Regions from separate parts of the Streptomyces sp. NPDC091649 genome, predicted to be linked through region 2. Evidence: predicted binding sites of a transcription regulator. Region 2 holds the regulator's gene; the other holds the start of a gene.

Region 1 (7,627 bases), on a different contig from region 2:
CATGCGTGGGCCATGGGGTGGAACTTCCGCTCCGCCTTTGGCAGGATGCCCGCCCGCAGGCGGGCCGGAGCCGCTCCTTCCGCCCCGGGGGCCCGCGTTGGCCTGCGTTGACCTGCTGGTACAGGCCATATCCGGCCGCGTGCGGGGACGGTGAAGGGCTCGTGCAGACTGGCGGGATGCGCATCGATCTCGCCACCGCGGCCGGCAGTCCCGAACGTCCCAACGAGGACTGGGTCTCCGGGGCCCTTCCCGCGTCCGGCCGGGGCGGCGTGCTGGTCCTGCTCGACGGCGTCACCCCGCCGCGCGGGGACCACGGTTGTGTGCACCCGGTCCCGTGGTTCACCGCGCGCCTGGGCGGCGCACTGGTGGAACTGTCCGGTTACCGCCCCGACCTGTCCCTGACCGAGGTCCTGGCCTCGGCCATCTCGCGTACAGCCGACGCGCACCGGTCCACCTGTGACCTTTCTCACGCCCGTACGCCTCAGGCGACCGTGGTCCTGGCGCGTTGGGACGGACGCGTTGTCGAGCACCTGGTGCTCTCCGACTCGGTCCTGCTGCTGGAGTCCCTCGACGGCACGGTCCGGGCGGTCCTGGACGACCGGCTGGACCGGCTGCCGCCGGGCTCGCTCGCCTCGGACGAGATCGCCGACGCCACGGTGCGCAACAAGGAGGGCGGCTTCTTCACGGCCGCCGCCGATCCGTCGGTGGCCGCGCGTGCGGTCACGGGCACCACCCCCGTGGCCGGCGTCCAATCCCTCGCCGCGCTCACGGACGGGGCGGCCCGCTGGACGGAGGTGTTCGGCGAGGGCGACTGGGCGGACGCTCTGGGGCTGCTGCGGAAGGCCGGGCCCCAGGGGCTGATCGACCGGGTGCGGGAACTGGAGCTCGCCGACGTGCGCGCCGGGCGCGTACGGCTGGGACGCCGCAAGACGCACGACGACGCCACCGCCCTCCTGGTGGAGCCGGGGTGAGCGCGGCGCCGCGGAGGAACCCCCGCCGGCCGTGACGGTGCGCCGGGCCGGCTTTCGGCGCGGGCGTTCGACTGTCAGCCTTCGGCCCGGGTGTTCAGCTGTCAGCCTTCGGCCCGAGCGTTCAGCTGGTGCAGCAGCCGGGCCAGTTCGGCGACTTCGCCCCGGTCCCAGTCGGCCAGCTTGCGCACGTAGCGGCCGCGGCGGGCGTCCCGGACGCTGCGGAACCGGGCCAGGCCGTCGTCGGTGAGATGGACCAGCCAGGCGCGCCCGTCGGCCGGGTCGGGTTCGCGGGCCACCAGCCCGAGGTTCTCCAGGGAGTGCAGCTGACGGCTCATGGTGGCCTTGCCGACGCCGAAGTAGGCGGCCAGCTCGGTGGCCCGCTGCCGGCCCGCCGCCTCCAGGCGGACGAGCAGACCGTAGGCGGCGGGCTCAAGTTCGGGGTGGACCTCCCGGGCCATCTCGCCCGAGCTGGCGCGTGCCCGGCGCAGGAACACGGCCAGTTCGCGTTCCAGCGCCAGAAATTCGTGGTCCACACCGCTTCCGTCCGTCGTGCCCGGCTCCGGCCCGCTGTCGTTCCCGCGCACGTCAGTACCCCTCGTACGGTTTCCTGCCGATGAAAGCTTCCTCCGCGACCGGTCGACGCCGCAGGTAGGGCCAGTATTTCGCAGGAGGGGGCCGACGGCGGCAGCCCGGCGCCCCACCGCGCCGCCGGCGCCCGTGCCGCGACGCGCGGCGGGCTCGGCCGGGAGGGCGCGGTGTGGGGGCGCGGCCCGCCGCCGGGTTCGCCCGGGTACCGGCGCGACGGCCGCCAGCTCACCTCGCAGGCGCCGCCCGTCCGGCCGGCCTGGACGGTGATATCGCAGCTCACCGGGCCTTTCGCGACCGCCGACCCCGCTATGCACCGCATGTATACGCGCTATGTATAGTCCTCGGCGTACCGCACACCTGTGCGGGATTTCCCGTACAGAGGAGTGATGTGCCGTGCCCAGAAAGATGCCGTTGTCCGGGATGGGGTTGACCGCGGCGCTGGTGACAGCGCTCACACTGACGCTGAGCGGCTGCTCGATGGACACGACGGCGCCGGGCTCGGCACGCGGCGAGGCGGCCTCCGACGCCAAGGGGACCTTCGGGCCGGTGGACTGCCGCAAGGCCAAGTGCATCGCCCTCACCTTCGACGCGGGTCCGGGCAAGGACACGCCGAGGCTGCTGGACATCCTCAAGGAGAAGAAGGTGCACGCCACCTTCTTCCTGCTGGGCAAGCACCACGTCGTCAAGCACCCGGACACGGTGCGGCGCATCGAGGCCGAGGGCCACGAGGTCGCCAACCACACCTGGACGCACAAGGTCCTGACCGATCAGGAGCCGGACGAGATACGCGCCGAGCTGGAGAAGACGCAGGTGGCCATCGAGAAGATCACCGGCAAGAAGCCCCGGCTGATGCGCCCGCCGCAGGGCCGCACCGACGACACGGTCTCGGAGATCAGCAAGGACCTGGGGCTCTCCCAGGTGCTGTGGAGCGCCACCGCCAAAGACTACTCCACGAACGACTCCGCGCTGATCGAGAAGCGGATCCTGGACCAGGCGAGCAAGGACGGCGTCATCCTGCTGCACGACATCTACAAGGGCACCGTCCCCGCCGTGCCCGGGATCATCGACGCGCTCCAGAAGGACGGCTACACCTTCGTGACCGTCCCCGAGCTGATGGCGCCGGCCGAGCCGGAGCCGGGCACGATCTACCGCCCCTGACCGGCCGGCCCGGCACCCGCGGAACGGCCCGCACCCGGAAGGCTCTCCGGGCGACGGGCCGTTCGTCACGTGGCGGTCAGGCCGCGGCCGGGGCCCTCTCCGGCGTCCTGGCCGAGGCCGGGGCCAGGGCGATCTCCAGCACCTGGCGGACGTCCGTGACCGGGTGGACGTCCAGCTTCTCCAGCACCTCGGCCGGGACGTCGTCCAGGTCGGCCTCGTTGCGCTGGGGGATCACCACGGTGGTGATGCCCGCGCGGTGGGCGGCCAGCAGCTTCTGCTTGAGGCCGCCGATCGGCAGCACCCGCCCGGTCAGCGAGACCTCACCGGTCATCGCCACATCCGTACGGACCAGCCGGCCGGAGAGCAGCGAGGCCAGGGCGGTCGTCAGGGTGATGCCGGCGCTCGGGCCGTCCTTGGGGACCGCGCCCGCCGGGAAGTGGATGTGCACCCCCCGGTCCTTGAGGTCCGCGACCGGCAGCTCCAGTTCCGCGCCGTGGGACCGCAGGAAGCTCAGCGCGATCTGCGCCGACTCCTTCATGACGTCCCCGAGCTGACCGGTCAGGGTCAGCCCGGACGCCCCGGTCTCCGGGTCGGCGAGCGACGCCTCGACGAAGAGGACGTCACCGCCCGCCCCGGTCACCGCGAGCCCGGTGGCGACGCCCGGCACCGCGGTACGGCGCTCGGCCGGGTCCTGGGCGGACTCGGGCACGTGGTGCGGACGGCCGATCAGGCCGCGCAGGTCCGCGTCGGTCACCGTGAACGGCAGCTCGCGGTCGCCCAGCTCGTGCTGGGCCGCGACCTTGCGGAGCAGCCGGGCGACGGCCCGTTCCAGATTCCGCACGCCCGCCTCGCGGGTGTACTCGCCGGCCAGCTTGCGCAGCGCCGACTCCTCCAGGACGACCTCGTCCTTCTCCAGGCCGGCCCGCTCCAGCTGGCGCGGGAGCAGGTGGTCCCGGGCGATGACGACCTTCTCGTCCTCCGTGTAGCCGTCGAGGCGGACCAGCTCCATACGGTCGAGCAGGGCCTCCGGGATGGCTTCGAGCACGTTGGCCGTGGCCAGGAAGACGACGTCGCTGAGGTCGAGCTCGACCTCCAGGTAGTGGTCGCGGAAGGTGTGGTTCTGGGCCGGGTCGAGGACTTCGAGGAGGGCGGCGGCCGGGTCGCCCCGGAAGTCGGAGCCGACCTTGTCGATCTCGTCGAGCAGGACGACCGGGTTCATCGAACCGGCCTCCTTGATCGCCCGCACGATCCGGCCGGGGAGCGCGCCCACGTACGTACGCCGGTGGCCGCGGATCTCCGCCTCGTCCCGGACGCCGCCGAGCGCGACGCGGACGAACTCGCGGCCCATGGCGTGCGCGACGGACTCGCCGAGGGAGGTCTTGCCGACGCCGGGCGGGCCGACGAGGGCCAGCACCGCGCCGCCGCGGCGGCCCCCCACGACGCCCAGGCCCCGGTCGGCACGGCGCTTGCGCACCGCGAGGTACTCGGTGATGCGTTCCTTCACGTCGGCGAGACCGGCGTGCTCGGCGTCCAGGACCTCCTGGGCGCCGCGGATGTCGTAGGCGTCCTCGGTGCGCTCGGTCCAGGGCAGTTCGAGGACGGTGTCCAGCCAGGTGCGGATCCAGGACCCCTCGGGTGACTGGTCGCTGGACCGCTCCAGCTTCTCGACCTCCTTGAGCGCCGCCTCGCGGACGTGCTCCGGCAGGTCGGCGGCCTCGACGCGGGCCCGGTAGTCGTCGGACTCGTCCCCCGGGTCGCCGTTGAGCTCGGAGAGCTCCTTGCGTACGGCGTCCAGCTGGCGGCGCAGCAGGAATTCGCGCTGCTGCTTGTCGACGCCGTCCTGGACGTCCTTGGCGATGGACTCGGCCACGTCCTGCTCGGCGAGGTGCTCGCTCAGCCACTGGATGGCGAGCTTCAGCCGGGCGATCGGGTCGTCGGTCTCCAGCAGCCGGACCTTCTGGGCGGTGGTGATGAACGGCGAGTATCCGGAGTTGTCGGCGAGCGCGGAGATGTCGTCGATCTGCTGGACCCGGTCCACGACCTGCCAGGCGCCGCGCTTCTTCAGCCAGCTGGTGGCGAGCGCCTTGTACTCCTTGACGAGCTCGGCGGCGGATCCGGGCAGGGGGTCGGGCACGACCGCTTCGAGCACGGTCCCCTCGACCCAGAGCGCCCGGCCGGGGCCGCTGGTACCGGCGCCGATGCGGACCCGGTCGCGGGCCCGGATGAGCGCGCCCGGGTCCCCGTCCGACAGCCGTCCGACCTGCTCGACGGTGCCGCGCACACCGGTGCCGGTGTACGTCCCGTCGATCCGCGGGACCAGGAGCACCTCGGGCTTGCCGCCGTCGGGGCGGGCGGCGGCCTGCGCGGCCTCGACGGCGGCGCGCACCTCGGTGTCGGACAGGTCGAGCGGCACCACCATGCCGGGCAGGACGACCTCGTCGTCGAGCGGCAGCACGGGCAGGTCGATCGGTGTGAACGTCTCGGACTCGTGAGTCATGATCTCCCCTTCGGCAGGCAAGTTGAGCTACATCGACTCAATGCTCCTGAGCCGCCGAATGTTCCCTACCGCTTGTTCGCTCTGAGCGATCAGACACTCGGGACGCCGGCCCGCTTTCCCGCCGGGCCCGGCCCTCCTGTACGGGAGCACCGCGGGACGGGCCGTTGTTCCCCGCCTCCGGAGCCGGAAACGCGCTGGCCTTTCGGTCCGGGGGCGGGACAGGATGGCGCACACCCACAGCTACGCCAGGAGACCGGAGAGCCACCCATGTCCGCGATGTCCGCCCCAGAATCGACGGAATCGACGCGATCCGCGCCTGTACGGTCCGCGCCCGTGTCGCCCGCGCCGCTGCCGACGCGCTCCGACCACGCCCCCGTCGTCCTCGACCGCCGCGAGGGCCCCTTCGGCGAGGTCGTGCTGCGGGAGCGCGGGGAGCACTTCGAGATCATCGCCAACGGCTGCTTCCTCATGGACACCTCCGACGGGCGCTCCGAGCGGCTGCTGATCGACGCCGCACTGGCCGCGCTGCCCGCCGCACGGACCGCCCCTTCCGTGCTGATCGGCGGTCTGGGCGTCGGGTTCTCCCTGGCGCGGGCCGCCGAGGAGGAGCGCTGGGGCCGGATCGTGGTGGTCGAGCGGGAGCAGGCGATCGTGGACTGGCACCTCGCCGGGCCGCTGGAGCGGATCTCCGGTCCGGCGCTCACCGACCCCCGGACCGGGATCGTCCGCACGGACCTGGTCGCCCACCTCCGTACCACCACGGAGCGTTACGACGCCCTGTGCCTGGACATCGACAACGGGCCCGACTGGACCGTGACGGAGAGCAACGAGAACCTCTACTCCCCCGCCGGTCTGGCGCACTGCCACGAGCGGCTGACGCCGGGCGGAGTGCTCGCCGTCTGGTCCGCGCAGCCGTCGCCCGCCTTCGAGCAGGCGCTGCGGAATGCCGGGTTCAGCGGGGTTGTGACCGAAGAGGTGACGGTTGCCCGAGGTGTGCCCGACGTGGTCCATCTCGCACTTCGGGCGTCCTGAACCCCCTCCCGGTACGCGCGGCCCGGGCAGCGGCACGGGCCAACCGGCACAAGGGCGACGATCCGCCCGCCCCGGGGCCGCTCGGGCGACGGTCCGCCCGCCACCGGGGCGGGAAAGCCCACCGCCGGGGGAACACCCTGCGTAGCCGGGAGCCCTCCGCTGCCTTTACGCTGCTGACCGGAACACGGGATCACCCACGAAATCCACGAGCGAAAACCGTGCCTCCGGGGGAATGGCTCCCGCGAGAACGGGCAGGGGCGGGGCGATGGAACAGACACACACCACCCACAACGGCGTCGCGGCCACCCCAGGGGCCCAGCGCCGGGTGCTGGTGGTCGAGGACGACGCCACGATCGTCGACGCCATCTCCGCCCGGCTGCGGGCGGAGGGCTTCCTGGTGCAGACCGCGCTGGACGGCCCCGCGGCCGTGGACGCGGCAGAGGCATGGCAGCCCGACCTGATGGTGCTCGACATCATGCTTCCCGGCTTCGACGGCCTGGAGGTCTGCCGCCGGGTGCAGGCACAGCGCCCGGTGCCGGTGCTGATGCTCACCGCGCGTGACGACGAGACCGACATGCTGGTCGGGCTCGGGGTCGGCGCCGACGACTACATGACCAAGCCGTTCTCCATGCGGGAGCTGGCGGCCCGGGTGCACGTGCTGCTGCGCCGGGTGGAGCGGGCCGCGCTGGCGGCGGTCACGCCGCGCAGCGGCATACTGCGCCTGGGCGAGCTGGAGATCGACCACGCGCAGCGCCGGGTCCGGGTGCGCGCCGAGGACGTCCACCTCACGCCGACCGAGTTCGACCTGCTGGTCTGTCTCGCCAACACCCCGCGCGCGGTGCTCTCCCGGGAGCAGTTGCTGGCCGAGGTGTGGGACTGGGCGGACGCCTCGGGCACCCGCACGGTCGACAGCCACATCAAGGCGCTGCGCCGGAAGATCGGCGCGGAGCGGATCCGCACCGTGCACGGCGTGGGCTACGCCCTGGAGACCCCCGCGCCATGACGCGGCCAGGGTCCGGACTGCGGCCCTTCTCGATCAAGGCCAAGCTGGGCACGCTCGTCGTGGTGTCGGTGTTCATCACCACGGGGCTGCTGATCGTCGCGCTGCGGACCCGTACGGAGTTCCGCTTCATCACGGTGTTCTCGGTGATCGCCACGCTGCTGATCACCCAGTTCGTGGCGCACGGCCTGACCGCGCCGCTGGACGAGATGAGAGCGGTGGCCCGGTCCATCTCGCACGGCGACTACACCCGCCGGGTGAGCGGCGCCGGGCGGCGGGACGAGCTGGGCGACCTGGCGCAGACGATCAACCGCATGGCGGACGATCTGGAGGCGGAGGACCGGCATCGCAAGGAGATGGTGGCCAACGTCAGCCATGAAC
Region 2 (7,627 bases):
GGTTCATCCGGGTGTGGCCGAGGAACTCCTTGACCAGGGTGATCGTCCGCTGCTTGGGGGCGTCGGTGCGGCTGCCTGCTGGTACGGGCTGTCCCAGACGGACGAAGCGGTAGATCTGCGCGACGGCTCGGGTGATGAGCGCAACGCCGACGACCGTCAGCACCAGCGACACAATGATCGCGGCGAGTTGCATTTCGGGGCTCCTCGGGCCTGCGAGAGCGGGATCCTGTGACTACTACCCACTACTACTAAGCAGTAACTTAATTAGTCTGTGCTGACACTATCCACTTATTCCACCGCGCTGTAGCCAGGTCGTCGGTGATCTGTGTCGCTCAGGGGTGCCTTGGTTCGGCGGGCCTTCCGGAGCAGCGTCCCCACGGGGTGGCGCGCGGCTTCGGCGAGGATCGCCAGGTCGAGCACTACTCCATGGTGCTCTGCGTAGTGCTGGTCCAGCAGGGCGGGGTCGTCCCACGGCATGCCGGACCGTGAGCGCACCTGCGCCAGTCCGGTCAGCCCCGGGCGCAGCTCCTGCCGCCACTGCCGGGCGCCGGGCCCCGCCGCCCGCGGGTCGCCGGGGGCGAGCGGGACGGGGCCGACCAGGGACAGATCGCCCCGGACGACGTGGGGCAGCCGCGAGAACAGGTCCAGCCGGAGTCTGCGGGTGCGCAGGCTGCGCAGTTCGAAGACCCGGCCGCCCAGGCCGGTCCGGGGCCGGCGGTCCCAGGCCCCGCCCGGGGTGCGCCGCACGGTCAGGACGAGGGCCGCTACGGCGACGGCGGGGGCGGTCAGGGCCAGCAGGGCGGTGCCGAGGAGCAGGTCGAGCACGCGTTCGGCCGGGGTGCGCGGAGCGAGGCGGTCCGCCAGCCGCCCGGCCCGGTCGGTGATGCCGGTCAGGTGTACGGCGGAGCGGGAGGGGAAGTGGCCCCTGGCCGTCCCCGTCGCCGCGCGGGGCCGAGGGGTTCGCCGGTCCCCGCGGGCGCTCCTTCGGTCCGTCCGGTCCGTCTGGTTCTTCCGCCGTACGCGCGGCTTCCTCGCGTTCTGCATCGCGCCCGCCCGGGGTTCGAGGTTCGATGGTGTGACGATCCACGGTGAAACCTGCCGGTCGGCGACGGTTGCGACCGTCTCACGGCATTTTGTGCCAGAACGATCCCATGGTGAGACGGTGGGACGGGTGGTGCGCGAGGGGTGTGGCGTGCGCGGGTGCGGCCGTGAGGGGGCGGAGACCGGCGGGCTGAGCCCGGCTGTGCTGTGTCTGAGCACATAAGTTGAGCGTAAGCGACTCAGGTCTGTTGACTCCGGGAGCGGCGTCATGCATCCTTGAGTCAGATCCACTCAAGTAGTCAGTTGGAGGAATTGAAATGGCACGTGCGGTCGGCATCGACCTGGGCACGACTAACTCCGTCGTCAGCGTTCTCGAAGGCGGCGAGCCCACCGTCATCACCAACGCCGAGGGCGCCAGGACCACGCCGTCCGTCGTCGCCTTCGCCAAGAACGGCGAGGTGCTCGTCGGCGAGGTCGCGAAGCGCCAGGCGGTCACCAACGTCGACAGGACCATCCGCTCCGTCAAGCGCCACATGGGCACTGACTGGAAGATCGACCTGGACGGCAAGAGCTTCAACCCGCAGCAGATGAGCGCCTTCATCCTGCAGAAGCTGAAGCGTGACGCCGAGTCCTACCTGGGCGAGAAGGTGACCGACGCGGTCATCACCGTCCCGGCGTACTTCAACGACTCCGAGCGTCAGGCGACCAAGGAGGCCGGTGAGATCGCGGGCCTGAACGTCCTGCGCATCGTCAACGAGCCGACCGCCGCCGCCCTGGCGTACGGCCTCGACAAGGACGACCAGACGATCCTCGTCTTCGACCTCGGCGGCGGCACCTTCGACGTGTCCCTCCTGGAGATCGGCGACGGCGTCGTCGAGGTGAAGGCCACCAACGGTGACAACCACCTCGGTGGCGACGACTGGGACCAGCGCGTCGTCGACTACCTGGTGAAGCAGTTCGCCAACGGACACGGTGTGGACCTGTCCAAGGACAAGATGGCTCTCCAGCGTCTCCGCGAGGCCGCGGAGAAGGCGAAGATCGAGCTCTCGTCCTCGACCGAGACCACGATCAACCTGCCGTACATCACGGCGTCCGCCGAAGGCCCGCTGCACCTGGACGAGAAGCTCACGCGCTCGCAGTTCCAGCAGCTGACCGCGGACCTGCTGGACCGCTGCAAGACCCCGTTCCACAACGTCATCAAGGACGCGGGCATCCAGCTCTCCGAGATCGACCACGTCGTTCTCGTCGGTGGCTCCACCCGTATGCCCGCCGTCGCCGAGCTCGTCAAGGAGCTGACCGGCGGCCAGGAGGCCAACAAGGGTGTGAACCCGGACGAGGTCGTCGCCATCGGCGCCTCGCTCCAGGCCGGTGTCCTCAAGGGCGAGGTCAAGGACGTCCTGCTCCTCGACGTCACCCCGCTCTCCCTCGGCATCGAGACCAAGGGAGGGATCATGACGAAGCTCATCGAGCGCAACACCACGATCCCGACCAAGCGCTCCGAGATCTTCACGACGGCCGAGGACAACCAGCCGTCCGTGCAGATCCAGGTCTACCAGGGCGAGCGCGAGATCGCGGCGTACAACAAGAAGCTCGGGATGTTCGAGCTGACCGGCCTGCCGCCCGCCCCGCGTGGCGTGCCGCAGATCGAGGTCGCCTTCGACATCGACGCCAACGGCATCATGCACGTCGCCGCCAAGGACCTCGGCACCGGCAAGGAGCAGAAGATGACCGTCACCGGCGGCTCCTCGCTGCCGAAGGACGAGGTCAACCGGATGCGCGAAGAGGCCGAGAAGTACGCGGAGGAGGACCACGCCCGCCGCGAGGCCGCCGAGTCGCGCAACCAGGGCGAGCAGCTCGTCTACCAGACGGAGAAGTTCCTCAAGGACAACGAGGACAAGGTCCCCGCGGACGTGAAGACGGAGGTGGAGACCGCCGTCGGCGAGCTGAAGGAGAAGCTCAAGGGCGAGGACTCCGCCGAGATCCGCACGGCCACCGAGAAGGTCGCGGCCGTCTCCCAGAAGCTGGGCCAGGCGATGTACGCCAACGCCCAGGCCGAGGGTGCGGCCCCGGGCGCCGAGGCTCCGGGCGACGCCCAGGCCAAGGCCGACGACGACGTCGTCGACGCCGAGATCGTGGACGACGAGAAGGACTCCAAGGGAGGTGCGGCGTGACCGAGGAGACTCCGGGCTTCGAGGAGAAGCCCGACGTCCCCTCCGGCGCCACCCCTGATGACGCCGAGCCGAAGGCCGCCGACCCCTCCGAGGAGGAGGCGGCGGCCCCGGCCGGGGACACCGACCCGACCGTCGGTCTGACAGCGGAGCTGGACCAGGTGCGCACCGCGCTCGGTGAGCGCACCGCGGACCTCCAGCGGCTCCAGGCCGAGTACCAGAACTACCGTCGCCGCGTCGAGCGGGACCGGGTGACGGTCAAGGAGATCGCTGTCGCGAACCTCCTGTCCGAGCTGCTGCCCGTGCTCGACGACGTCGGCCGCGCACGGGAACACGGCGAGCTCGTCGGCGGCTTCAAGTCGGTCGCCGAATCGATGGAGACCGTCGTCGCGAAGCTGGGCCTCCAGCAGTTCGGCAAGGAGGGCGAGCCCTTCGACCCGACGATCCACGAGGCTCTGATGCACAGCTACGCGCCGGACGTCACCGAGACGACCTGCGTGGCGATCCTGCAGCCGGGGTATCGCATCGGCGAGCGCACCATCCGCCCCGCGCGGGTGGCCGTCGCCGAGCCGCAGCCGGGCGCCACGCCCGCCGCGGCCAAGGAAGAGAAGACAGACGACGAGGAGAGCGGTGGCACCGAGGAGGTCTGACGGGAGCCCGTCCGACCACCACGCTGCACACCGACCGGCCCGGCGGCCGGCCCACGGGCCGGCCGCTCGGCCGATCGTCCGGAAGGAGGGACGTCGATGAGCACGAAGGACTTCGTCGAGAAGGACTACTACAAGGTTCTCGGCGTCCCCAAGGACGCCACCGACGCCGAGGTCAAGAAGGCGTACCGGAAGCTCGCCCGCGAGTTCCACCCGGACGCCAACAAGGGTGACGCCAAGGCCGAGGAGCGCTTCAAGGAGGTGTCCGAGGCGAACGACGTCCTCGGTGACCCCAAGAAGCGCAAGGAGTACGACGAGGCGCGCGCGCTCTTCGGCAACGGCGGCTTCCGCCCCGGCCCCGGTGGTGCGGGCGGCAACTTCAACTTCGACCTGGGCGACCTCTTCGGAGGGGGAGCCCCGGGTGGCGGACAGGGCGGCGCGGGCGGCGGCTTCGGCGGCGGTGGCGGTCTCGGCGACGTCTTCGGCGGGCTGTTCAACCGCGGCGGCGCGGGCACCCGCGTCCAGCCGAAGCGCGGCCAGGACATCGAGTCCGAGGTGACGCTCAGCTTCACCGAGGCGGTCGACGGGGCCACGGTCCCGCTGCGGATGTCGAGCCAGGCACCCTGCAAGGCGTGCTCGGGCACCGGCGACAAGAACGGCACCCCCAGGGTCTGCCCGACCTGTGTCGGCACCGGTCAGGTCTCGCGCGGCAGCGGCGGCGGCTTCTCGCTCACCGACCCCTGCGTGGACTGCAAGGGCCGGGGCCTCATCGCCCAGGACCCCTGCGATGTCTGCAAGGGCAGCGGCCGGGCGAAGTCGGCGCGCACCATGCAGGTGAGGATTCCGGCGGGCGTCTCCGACGCCCAGCGGATCCGGCTGCGCGGCAAGGGCGGCGCGGGCGAACGCGGCGGCCCGGCAGGCGACCTCTACGTCGTCGTCCACGTCGACGCCCACCCGGTCTTCGGCCGCAAGGGCGACAACCTCACGGTCACCGTGCCCGTCACCTATCCGGAGGCGACGCTCGGCGGCGAGGTGAAGGTCCCCACTCTCGGCGGCCCCCCGGTCACCCTGAAGCTCCCCGCCGGCACCCCCAACGGACGTACGATGCGCGCCCGGGGCAAGGGCGCGGTGCGCAAGGACGGCACCCGCGGCGACCTGTTGGTCACCGTGGAGGTGGCGGTCCCCGGGGACCTGGGCCAGGAGGCCCGGGACGCCCTGGAGGTCTACCGGAAGGCGACCGCGGACGTGGACCCGCGGGCGGAACTGTTCCAGGCGGCGAAGGGAGCTTGAGATGGACGGCCGTCGACGCAATCCGTACCAGCTGACCGACGAGACACCGGTGTACGTGATCTCGATCGCGGCCCAGCTCTCGGGCCTCCACCCGCAGACACTGCGCCAGTACGACCGCCTCGGCCTGGTCTCCCCGGACCGTACGGCCGGGCGCGGCCGGCGCTACTCGGCCCGCGACATCGAGCTGCTGCGCACCGTGCAGCAGCTCTCGCAGGACGAGGGCATCAACCTCGCGGGCATCAAGCGGATCATCGAGCTGGAGAACCAGGTCGCCGCCCTCCAGCAGCGCGTCGCCGAGCTCTCGGCGGCGGTGGACGGCGCGGCGGTCGCCTTGCGGCAGCGCGAGGCCCAGGTGCACGCCTCCTACCGCCGGGATCTGGTGCCGTACCAGGACGTGCAGCAGACCAGCGCGCTGGTGGTCTGGCGGCCGAAGCCGAAACGGCCGATGGACTGAGGACCATCCCGCCCTCGCCGGCGGGATGGTGCGCGACGGGGCCGGGAGAGCGGATGACGCTCTCCCGGCCCCGTCGTCGTGTTCGCTTCCCCGGCCCCCGCCCCGGCCGACGAGCGCCCGCCCGTCCCCGGTGGCCGGAAACCTCCGCCGTGATCGGTCGCGCGTCTCCGACAGCACGCCCGTCGGTGTGGGCGTGGGACCGGTGCCGGCCAGGGCGGCGAGGCCGGTGGCCGCCGGGCCGGGGCCTCCGGCGCTATCCGGGCAGGGCTGTGCTGATCGCGTCGACCAGCATCATCCACATCGGCTGGCCGCCGGTGCCGAAGGCCGCCGACAGCGCGTAGCCGATGGCCGCGTCGAGCGGTTCGACGGTCCCGGCGTCCTCCCGCCACTCGGCGATCACCCGGCGGTCGCCGTCCGACGAGAAGTCCCCGAGGCGCTTGCCGTCCCGGGTCAGCCGGCTGCTGGGGATCGAGTCGGGGACGAGCCGGTAGCGCGTGCCCGCGCAGACGACGTCGACCCGGTACGACCGCCGCCGCAGCTTGCCCTTGGCGGGGGTGATCGTCGCGGCCTCGCCGTCCACCGTGATCGTGAGGTGCCGGGGGTCCCGGGTGCCGATGACGATGTGGTCGTCGACCTCGGCCCCGGGCGCGCGGACGAGGGTGACCGTGGGAATCCGCTCGCCACTCACGACGAGCTTCTCCCGCCGGTCGCCCAGGAGTTCGACGGAGATTTCGCCGTAGTGGTCGTCCTCGGTCGCGGCGGGCAGAGGCAGGGGCGTGGTGTCGGTCATCTGGATCCTTGAACCCTTCGGTCGTGCTGAGGGGGGTGTTCAGCGAGGGAGTGTCCCGCAAGGGGGCGTGGTGGCGAGGGGGCGCCCGGCGGGGCGGTGTCCGGTGGGCGGGGCTCTCGGCCGGGCGGTGGTCGGTGAGCGGACGTCTCGTTCGGTGAGGGGGAGCGCCCGGCGAAGAGGCGTTCGGTACACGGGTGTTCGGTTCGGGTGGGTTGACGCACGGAATTCTCGCAGGGCCGGGGCGGCTGCCCGAATCATCCGTTCAGCGGGGTGCGGTCGGCCCGGCGGGGGTCAACTGCGTCGCGGTGAGGACCCGGTGGAGGGCGTTGTGCTCCAGCAGCTCCTCGTGACGTCCGTGGTCGCTGACCCGGCCGCTCTCGAACAGTTCCAGCCGGTCCGCCGAGGTGGCCGTCGAGAGCCGGTGGGCGATGAGCGGCACCGTGCGGTCACGCCGTGCGTCCTCCTCGGCTACGCGTCAGCCTTGCCGGACGCCGTGGCTGCCTCGTACGGGCTGCTGCTGACCGTGGGGTGGGCGGCGGGGCCGGGTCTCGCGCGGGCGGCCGTCTCCCCGTCCGCCGTGACCTCTGGCGCTCCGCCGGGACGCCTGGCGTGCGACGCTCCGCCGGGACGCCTGGTGTGACGCTCCGCCGCGGTGCCCGGCGTGCGACGCTTCGCCGCGATGCCGGAGCCCGGCTGTTCCGTCGCCGTCGGGGTCACGCACCGGCGCCGGGCGGGATCGCGTGATCGGGGCCCGATTCCAGGATTCCCGACCGTGCGATCAGATATCCGAGTTGAGCCCGGCTGTTGCTGCCGAGCGCGACGCTGAGCTTGGCGATATGCGACCGGCAGGTGCGTACGTTCATGCCGAGGCGGCGGGCGATCGCCTCGTCGACGTGCCCCTCCACGAGGAGTTTCGCGATCGAATGCCTCACCCCGGAAATTCCGTCCGTCCCGGAGTCGTACGGAATCTGTTCCTGAAGGGGCACCGCGCGGTGCCAGAACTGCTCGAAGACCTTGGTGAGGTACTCCACGATGCCGGGATGCCGCAGCTCAAGGGCGACGGTGCGGTCGTCCGTGGCCGGTATGAAGGCGACGGTGCGATCGAAAATCATCAGCCGTTCTATCAGCTCTTCGAGCGTCCGGATCTCGACTTTGCTCTCGGCCATCCGGGCCGCGTAATTGAGAGTTCCGTGGCTGTGGCGGACGGTGTGCTGGTACAGACTTCGCATCCCCACGC

What was found. Region 2 encodes HspR, which represses chaperone genes until heat shock. Its sites were predicted from a motif close to TTGAGNNNNNNNNNCTCAA; they were not measured.
Region 1: a site for HspR is predicted at 5,237-5,255, ahead of lon (endopeptidase La). Genes of this name have one in related genera too.

Annotation. Positions count from the first base shown of each region.
Region 1 is NZ_JBIVTR010000001.1:480,126-487,752, forward strand. Features, by position in the region: gene ACIQMU_RS02055 (hypothetical protein) at 177-971, shown strand; gene ACIQMU_RS02060 (MarR family transcriptional regulator) at 1,073-1,555, opposite strand; gene ACIQMU_RS02065 (polysaccharide deacetylase family protein) at 1,965-2,717, shown strand; gene lon (endopeptidase La) at 2,794-5,214, opposite strand; gene ACIQMU_RS02075 (spermidine synthase) at 5,563-6,246, shown strand; gene ACIQMU_RS02080 (response regulator transcription factor) at 6,512-7,249, shown strand; gene ACIQMU_RS02085 (HAMP domain-containing sensor histidine kinase) at 7,246-7,627, shown strand, end outside.
Region 2 is NZ_JBIVTR010000026.1:5,667-13,293, forward strand. Features, by position in the region: gene ACIQMU_RS29825 (heterodisulfide reductase-related iron-sulfur binding cluster) at 1-193, opposite strand, end outside; gene ACIQMU_RS29830 (sugar transferase) at 289-1,044, opposite strand; gene dnaK (molecular chaperone DnaK) at 1,359-3,212, shown strand; gene grpE (nucleotide exchange factor GrpE) at 3,209-3,859, shown strand; gene dnaJ (molecular chaperone DnaJ) at 3,956-5,146, shown strand; gene ACIQMU_RS29850 (heat shock protein transcriptional repressor HspR) at 5,148-5,600, shown strand; gene ACIQMU_RS29855 (hypothetical protein) at 5,854-6,390, opposite strand; gene ACIQMU_RS29860 (hypothetical protein) at 6,653-6,829, opposite strand; gene ACIQMU_RS29865 (helix-turn-helix transcriptional regulator) at 7,104-7,627, opposite strand, start outside.